Regions from separate parts of the Vibrio sp. JC009 genome, predicted to be linked through region 1. Evidence: predicted binding sites of a transcription regulator. Region 1 holds the regulator's gene; the other holds the start of a gene.
What was found. Region 1 encodes CRP, which controls carbon source genes, mostly activating them, when cyclic AMP is high. Its sites were predicted from a motif close to TGTGANNNNNNTCACA; they were not measured.
Positions count from the first base shown of each region.

Region 2: a site for CRP is predicted at 1,655-1,670, ahead of L3Q72_RS02280 (CTP synthase). Genes of this name have one in related genera too.

Region 1 covers NZ_CP092106.1:253,632-257,877, reverse strand. The annotation lists gene L3Q72_RS01220 (phosphoribulokinase) at 1-734, shown strand, start outside; gene crp (cAMP-activated global transcriptional regulator CRP) at 979-1,611, shown strand; gene L3Q72_RS01210 (DNA-3-methyladenine glycosylase I) at 1,963-2,646, shown strand; gene L3Q72_RS01205 (transcriptional regulator) at 2,944-3,459, opposite strand; gene L3Q72_RS01200 (DUF4160 domain-containing protein) at 3,459-3,722, opposite strand; gene groL (chaperonin GroEL) at 4,007-4,246, opposite strand, start outside.
Region 2 covers NZ_CP092106.1:462,006-466,251, forward strand. The annotation lists gene relA (GTP diphosphokinase) at 1-536, shown strand, start outside; gene mazG (nucleoside triphosphate pyrophosphohydrolase) at 709-1,518, shown strand; gene L3Q72_RS02280 (CTP synthase) at 1,755-3,398, shown strand; gene eno (phosphopyruvate hydratase) at 3,475-4,246, shown strand, end outside.

The sequences.
Region 1 (4,246 bases):
GATACACCCGGCCAGAAATGGATGTGGCTATCCGCAAAGCCAAAGAGCAGGGAAAACACATCAGCTATTTCGGCCCGGAAGCCAATGATTTTGCTGCTCTCGAGCAGTTCTTCAGAAAGTACGGAGATGAAGGCACAGGTCAAATCCGTCGCTATCTGCACTCCTTTGACGAAGCGGTTCCCTATAACCAGATGCCCGGCACTTTCACCCCCTGGCAGGATCTGCCGGAGAACACAGATGTTCTGTTTTATGAGGGTTTACATGGTGGCGTAAGAGACGGAGATATTAACGTCTCCCAGCATGTGGATATGCTGATAGGCATGGTGCCGATAGTGAACCTGGAGTGGATACAGAAATTTATCCGCGATACGCGTGACAGAGGACATTCACGGGAAGCAGTGATGGACTCCATTGTCCGCTCCATGGATGACTACCTGAATTACATTACCCCTCAGTTTTCCCGCACTCATATTAACTTTCAACGGGTCCCCACAGTGGATACCTCTAACCCTTTGGATGCCAAAGCAATTCCGAGTCTGGATGAAAGTTTTGTTGTAATTAGGTTAAGAGGTATGAAAAATGTTGATTACCCGTACCTTCTGGCCATGCTCGACGGTTCTTTTATGTCACGCCACAATACGCTTGTGGTACCGGGGGGTAAAATGAGTTTTGCCATGGAACTGATCATACGTCCTATGCTTGCCCAACTGATAGAAACCGGTAAAATCGGTTAAAATGTTAACATTTGTCACATTTTTTCCAAGTCCGTGATCATGTGCACGAATTTGCGTAAAAAATCGCGTTTTTAAAGCGATCAAAATCAAGAAATCGATTGCAAAAAGAGATAATATTCTTAATCGAATTATAAGTTGCTTGCAGCTTTCAAAGAGAAATCCTATGCTAAACCACCTAATTGAGTGGCTTAGCAGCAAAGGAAAGCTGCTGAGCAGCAGGCCCTGCAGATAAAGTGAGATAATTATGGTTCTAGGTAAACCTCAAACCGATCCAACACTAGAGTGGTTTCTTTCACACTGTCATATTCATAAGTACCCATCAAAGAGTACTCTGATTCATGCTGGTGAAAAGGCTGAAACTCTGTATTACATTGTAAAAGGCTCTGTGGCTGTCCTAATCAAGGATGAAGAAGGTAAGGAAATGATTCTTTCTTATCTGAACCAGGGTGACTTTATTGGTGAACTGGGTCTTTTCGAAGAAGACCAGGAGCGTACAGCATGGGTTCGCGCTAAATCTCCATGTGAAGTAGCAGAAATTTCATTTAAGAAATTCCGTCAGCTAATTCAGGTAAACCCAGACATTCTGATGCGTCTGTCAGCTCAAATGGCAAGCCGCCTTCAGGTAACCAGCCAGAAAGTTGGTGACCTTGCGTTCCTTGACGTTACAGGCCGTATCGCACAAACACTTCTGAACCTGGCTAAGCAACCGGATGCAATGACTCACCCGGACGGCATGCAGATCAAGATCACCCGTCAGGAGATTGGTCAGATTGTTGGCTGTTCACGTGAAACCGTTGGCCGTATCCTGAAGATGCTGGAAGAACAGAATCTGATTTCTGCACACGGTAAAACTATCGTGGTTTACGGTACTCGTTAATTCTTTAGCGAAACAGTTTGTAAAAAGCGCAGCTCACGGGCTGCGCTTTTTTTATACCTTTTACTTACTACCCTTACCCCTTACCACTGGGTCATTCCGGAAGTTGCGAAGCTTCTATCCGGAATCTACTGTCAGCGCGTAGTAGGGCAGAAGAAACCTCTGACTCTACAACACCCAGAAAGTAGATCTCGGATATTGCTTTGCAATTCCGAGATGACGGCAGTGGGAGACAGCAAGAAATGTGCATCTTTTTACTGAACAATTAGCTTTAAGCAAGTATGGGCTACTGGTGACCAAAAGCTATTTAAGCTAACCTAAGCCAATTACAAAGAAAAAATCCAGTAAAAAACAATGGAAAAATTCGAATCAATTTACCAAAGAGCTGCCGAGCGTAAAGGGGGAGAAAAGCGCCTTGAGGAATTGCTCAGCAAGCCACTCAGCAGTGAAGAACTGGCAGCCATATCCAACGATCGCTGGCTTTCGGCTTTTACCATGAAAGTGTTTCAGTCGGGTATCTCATGGAGTGTGGTCCGCAAAAAGTGGCCTGACTTTGAAGAGGCATTTTTCGGGTTTAAGATCGAATCATTACTTATGCTGTCGGATGAACAGTGGGAAACCAAAGCACAGAACCCGGCTATCATACGCCACCTGACCAAAGTAATGTCCATCCCGGCCAATGCCCATATGATCCATAGCGCTTCCATTCAACATGATTCATTTGGTCAGATGGTGGCAAACTGGCCGAAAGAGGAGATTACCGGGCTTTGGGAGTACCTGAAAAAGAATGGAGCCCGTCTGGGCGGAAACACAGGTCCATACGCTTTAAGAACTCTGGGAGTCGATACTTTTATACTTTCATCCGATGTTGAATCTCATCTGCGCAATATCGGGATAATTGATTCAGGAAGAGGGACGAAGCGAGCACTGAATGCAGCAAACAAAGCCTTTGCACAGTGGCAACAGGAGTCCGGCCGTTCGCTTACTGAGATTAGCCAGACTATTGCGTTTAGTTGTGGGGATAATCGGGTGGTTTGAGCTATCAGCCTGACTCTTATACACAAATATTAAAGTGAACAGAGAACGGTTCTCCCCCTTAATTGAAAAGCCTAATTGGTTGATAAAGCTAATAGAAGGGGGAGTTAGAGGGGGTTGGTTATGCCATGCATGGTTAAACAACCAAAACTTAACCCCATGAGAAGCAACCCCTCCCCGCCTCCCCTTCGATGTTACTTCTTCGAAAATCCGTCCTTTTGATGCTAAGGGGAGGAGCATTCTTTGGCTCCTTAAACTTGTGTATAAGAGTCAGGCTATCAGCTATCAAAATAAAAGGTTCTAGCCTTTCTGACTAATTTCTCGACTCTCAAATTCTAACTCGAATGCAGCATGGCCTAACTGGATGAGCGTATCCAGTTTTGGAGACTTGTTCGAAGATAATGCCTTGTAGATGCTTGGCCTACTCTTCAGGTTTGTGTGTTGCTGGATTTTCTGAATCCCATACTCTTCGACAAAACCTTTAATTGCGGCCTGAAAAATATCCGGGCGGTTGGAAACTATCGCATCCCAGGCTGCTTGTTTTAACACGTCTTCCATATTGCTGGCGCTGACACATGGCCTATCTGTGTAGTGCCCCTTACCAGCTGCCATTTTTCGAAGAATGTTTGCGGAAAGCTCCACTCCATCCCAGTCAAGATAAGTACCTTCAAGTGAAAAGGCGCTAAAATCCTGGATCTGCTTATATGGTTCAGAATTAAAAACCTCTTCCAGATCAACAATACCTTTAAAGCCATCACTAAACTCGAGCTCCAGCAGATAGCCGGACAACCAGTCAAGATCTACGATTTTAAGCATTAATTGATCCTCCCGATACCTTGTCCGATTACCGCTCCGTCCCATGCCAGCAATAACTCGTCCCGGTGCTTATCAATATAAAATTCTGCCAACTTCCTCTTTTTAGGAGGCAGGAAACCCGCAAGTACTTCGATATCATCGATGGCAATTGAGGCTTCATACTCACCAAAAGAAACATGAATATGAGGACGGTTATGAAAGTCATTATCCTCATATCTCATCTGGAACTTAAGTCCTAACAGCCTTTTCAGTATTTCCGGCATTACTCTTTCTAAACAGGATAGCACGTATCCAAAAGGATACAAACTCAAACCATTCTGCATATCTGACAAGCGCTAAAATCAAAGGCTCTTCGAAACAAATAAGACTTTTATAATACTTCGGCATAAAAAAACCGAAGCCACAAGACTCCGGTTCTTCTTAATGAAGGGTTATATTTTTCTAAGCTGTATGGTTTGAGAACAAGGAGAACGCGCGGAATGTACATGTGTACATGAGCACGATCGACGCAGTTATCAGGCCATACAGCGACGAAAAATTAATCCGATCACATCATGCCTGGCATGCCGCCCATACCACCCATGCCGCCCATATCAGGCATTGCAGGAGCGTCTTTAGCTGGCATATCTGAAACCATAGCTTCTGTTGTGATCATCAGGCCTGCAACAGATGCTGCGAACTGTAGTGCTGAACGGGTTACTTTAGTTGGGTCAAGGATACCCATTTCAAGCATGTCACCGTATTCGCCGGTTGCTGCGTTGTAGCCGTAGCTGCCTTCACCGTTCTT
Region 2 (4,246 bases), 210 kb from region 1:
AGCCAACCGCGGAAGAAGAAGATCAGCAGGCGCTGGAGAAGCTTCAGGAGTCGGAAGCCAAAGCACCAGCTCAAAGCAGGCCGCATAAAGATGCCGTTGTTGTTGAAGGCGTTGATAATCTGATGACTCACCTGGCCCGCTGCTGTCAGCCAATTCCGGGTGACGCCATTGCCGGTTATATCACTCAGGGGCGCGGTATTTCAGTTCACCGCGCCGACTGTGAACAACTGGCCGAGCTGCGCATTCATGCACCGGAACGTATTATTGATACTGTCTGGGGTGGCGGTTTTGTCGGTTCTTATATTCTGACGGTTCGCGTAGAGGCCCTTGAGCGAAGCGGACTGTTAAAAGATATCACCACGCTTCTGGCAAATGAAAAGCTGAAAGTGTCCGGTATGAAGAGCCGTACTGACTATAAACGCCAAATCTCAGTTATGGATTTTGACATTGAAGTTCAAAGTGTTGAAATTCTGGGAAGAATTCTAACCCGCATTGAACAAATCAAAGATGTAGTATCAGTAAAAAGGCTGAGTTAGGATCCCACAAAACTCAATTGAGGCAGGTGTGCAGGTATCGATAAGCAGACCGTCTTTGCCATGGATGGCAAAGCCGAGCCCCAGGGAAGGGTTTATGCGTGTCTGTGTTCGATACCTGCACACCTGCCGGATATCACCAAACGTAACCACACCATACAAGAGTTAGATAACAATGAGTCAGCCAATAGACCAGCTGTTAGAACTAATGACCACCCTAAGAGATCCGCAGAAAGGATGTCCCTGGGATCTAAAGCAAACCTTCGACACCATAGTCCCTCACACCATTGAAGAAACCTATGAAGTGGTCGATGCCATCCATAACCGTGACTGGGAAAACCTCAGAGAAGAGCTGGGTGATCTGCTGTTTCAGATCATCTTCTACAGCCAGATGGCACAGGAAGAAGGCCACTTTAAATTCGAAGAGGTGGTAGAAACCGTCAACGAAAAACTGATTCGCCGCCACCCTCACGTCTTCTCCGATTCAGAGTTTGACACCGACGAAGAGATAAACGCCAACTGGGAACTGGAAAAGGCAAAAGAAAAAGCCGAAAAGGGAAAAACAGAAGAAAGCATTCTGGATGCGATCCCTAACTCTCTGCCAGCCCTGTCCAAAGCCAACAAGATCCAGAAAAAATGCGCCAAATACGGTTTTGACTGGAAAACCCTTGGCCCGGTAGTTGATAAAGTCCGGGAAGAAATCGACGAAGTGGTCGATGAAGCCCATCAGGTTACCCCGGATGAAGAACGGGTAGAGGAAGAGTTGGGCGATCTGCTGTTTGCTACCGTAAACCTGGTCAGGCATCTGGGCAAAGATCCGGAAGTTGCTCTTAATAAAGCCAATATTAAGTTTAGTAAGCGGTTTAAAGGGGTTGAAGCGATTGTTCGGGGGGAAGGGAAGGAGCTTACGGATTATAGTTTGGAAGAGCTGGATGGGTTTTGGGAGGAAGTTAAAAGGGCCCTGGGAACGGACTCCGTCCTATAGGCCCTGGGAGGGGGTATCTTCCCAGAGCCCAGCAGGGCGAAGCCCGAACCCAGGGCCCAGGGCCTGAGAGTGCATAACCCGAACGTAGTACCGTTAGTTGTTGATTTGATTTGAAGCAAAAAATAAAAAACACGTCTGTGATAAGTTTCACGTTGTGGTGGTAAAGGGCTTCTGGTATATTTACGTCCCGTCCAGAAAGTACTCATTTCCCTCATTCAACCAATTTCAGGTTAAACATGACGACAAATTACATTTTTGTTACTGGCGGGGTTGTATCCTCACTAGGTAAAGGTATTGCAGCAGCATCTCTAGCAGCGATCTTGGAAGCTCGTGGTCTTAAAGTGACCATGATGAAACTTGATCCGTACATCAACGTTGACCCGGGTACAATGAGCCCGACTCAGCACGGTGAAGTATTTGTAACAGAAGATGGCGCTGAAACTGACCTTGACCTTGGTCACTACGAGCGATTCATTCGCACCAAGATGACCAAGCGTAACAACTTCACTGCTGGTCGTGTATACGCAGACGTACTTCGTAAAGAGCGTCGCGGTGACTATCTTGGTGCCACCATTCAGGTTATTCCACATATCACTAACGCAATCAAAGACCGCGTAATTGCAGGTTCTGAAGGCCATGATGTGGCGATTGTAGAAGTTGGTGGTACGGTTGGTGATATCGAATCACTACCATTTATGGAAGCTATTCGTCAGCTTGCTGTAGAGCTGGGCCGTGAGCGTGCTATGTTTATGCACCTGACTCTGGTTCCTTACCTTGCTGCTGCTGGTGAAGTGAAAACTAAGCCGACTCAGCACTCTGTTAAAGAGCTACTGTCTATCGGTATTCAGCCTGACATTCTTGTTTGTCGTAGCGATCGCATGATCCCTGCAAACGAGCGTAAGAAGATCGCACTTTTCTGTAATGTGCAGGAAAGAGCTGTAATCTCAATGAAAGACGTTGACTCTATCTATAAGATCCCTCAACTTGTTAAATCTCAAGGTCTGGATGATCTGGTTTGTGAACGTTTTGGCATTAAGGCTCCTGAAGCAGACCTTTCAGAGTGGGAACAGGTAATCTACGAAGAAGCTAACCCAACTGGTGAAGTGGTTATCGGTATGGTTGGTAAATATATCCAGCTTCCGGATGCTTATAAGTCGGTGAACGAAGCGTTAAAACACGCAGGCTTGAAAAATCGCCTGAACGTCACCATTAAGTACGTAGATTCAGAAGACGTTGAGTCAAGAGGCGAAGAAGTCCTTGAAGGCCTTGACGCAATCCTTGTACCGGGCGGTTTTGGTGACCGTGGTGTAGAAGGTAAGATTCGCGCTGCGCAGTACGCACGTGAAAACAATGTGCCTTACCTTGGCATTTGTCTGGGTATGCAGGTTGCGCTTATCGAGTACGCTCGTAACGTAGCTGGCCTTGAAGGTGCACATTCAACAGAATTTAACAAAGAGACCAAGTACCCTGTGGTAGGCTTGATCACCGAATGGGTTGACGGCGAAGGTAAAGTTGAAGAACGTACCGAGCTGTCAGACCTTGGTGGTACTATGCGTCTTGGTTCGCAGCTATGTCACCTTGAGAAAGGCACGCTGGCACACGAACTATACGGTAATGCGAAGATCCATGAGCGTCATCGCCACCGTTATGAAGTTAACAACAACCTTCGTCCACAAATCGAAAAAGCGGGTCTGAAAGTGTCTGGCCTGTCATCGGATAAGAAGCTTGTTGAGGTAATTGAGAACCCGGCACACCCTTGGTTTGTTGCGGCTCAGTTCCACCCTGAATTTACCTCGACTCCGCGCGATGGCCACCCGCTGTTCGCTGGATTCGTAAAAGCTGCTGGTGAATATCAGCGCGGTGAATTAGAAAGTAAGTAAGGATACGGGCGGTTGATTTTGTTGTTCAACCGTTCATTAGTTATGACATTTAATATAGAAACGAGAGGAAACATTAATGTCTAAGATCGTTAAAGTTCTAGGTCGTGAAATCATCGACTCACGTGGTAACCCAACTGTAGAAGCTGAAGTACACCTAGAAGGCGGTTTCGTAGGTATGGCTGCTGCTCCATCTGGCGCATCTACTGGTTCTCGCGAAGCTCTTGAGCTACGTGACGGTGACAAAGCACGTTTCCTAGGAAAAGGTGTTCTTAAGGCAGTTGAAGCTGTAAACGGCCCAATCGCTGAAGCACTAGTTGGTAAGGACGCAAAAGCTCAAGCTGAACTAGATCAGATCATGATCGACCTAGACGGCACTGACAACAAAGCTAACTTCGGCGCAAACGCAATCCTAGCTGTATCTCTAGCTGCTGCTAAAGCTGCTGCTGCTGTTAAAGGCATGCCTCTATACGAGCACATCGCTGAACTAAACGGCACTCCAGGTCAGTTCTCTATGCCTCTACCAATGATGAACATCATCAACGGTGGTGAGCACGCTGATAACAACGTTGATATCCAGGAATTCATGATCCAGCCTGTTGGCGCTGCGACTCTGAAAGAAGGTCTGCGTATCGGTGCTGAAGTATTCCACAACCTTGCTAAAGTTCTTAAAGGCAAAGGCATGAGCACTGCAGTTGGTGACGAAGGTGGTTTCGCTCCTAACCTTGAGTCTAACGCTGCTGCACTAGCTGCAATCAAAGAAGCTGTTGAGCTAGCTGGCTACGAGCTGGGTAAAGACGTTACTCTAGCTATGGACTGTGCTGCTTCCGAGTTCTTCGACAAAGAAGCTG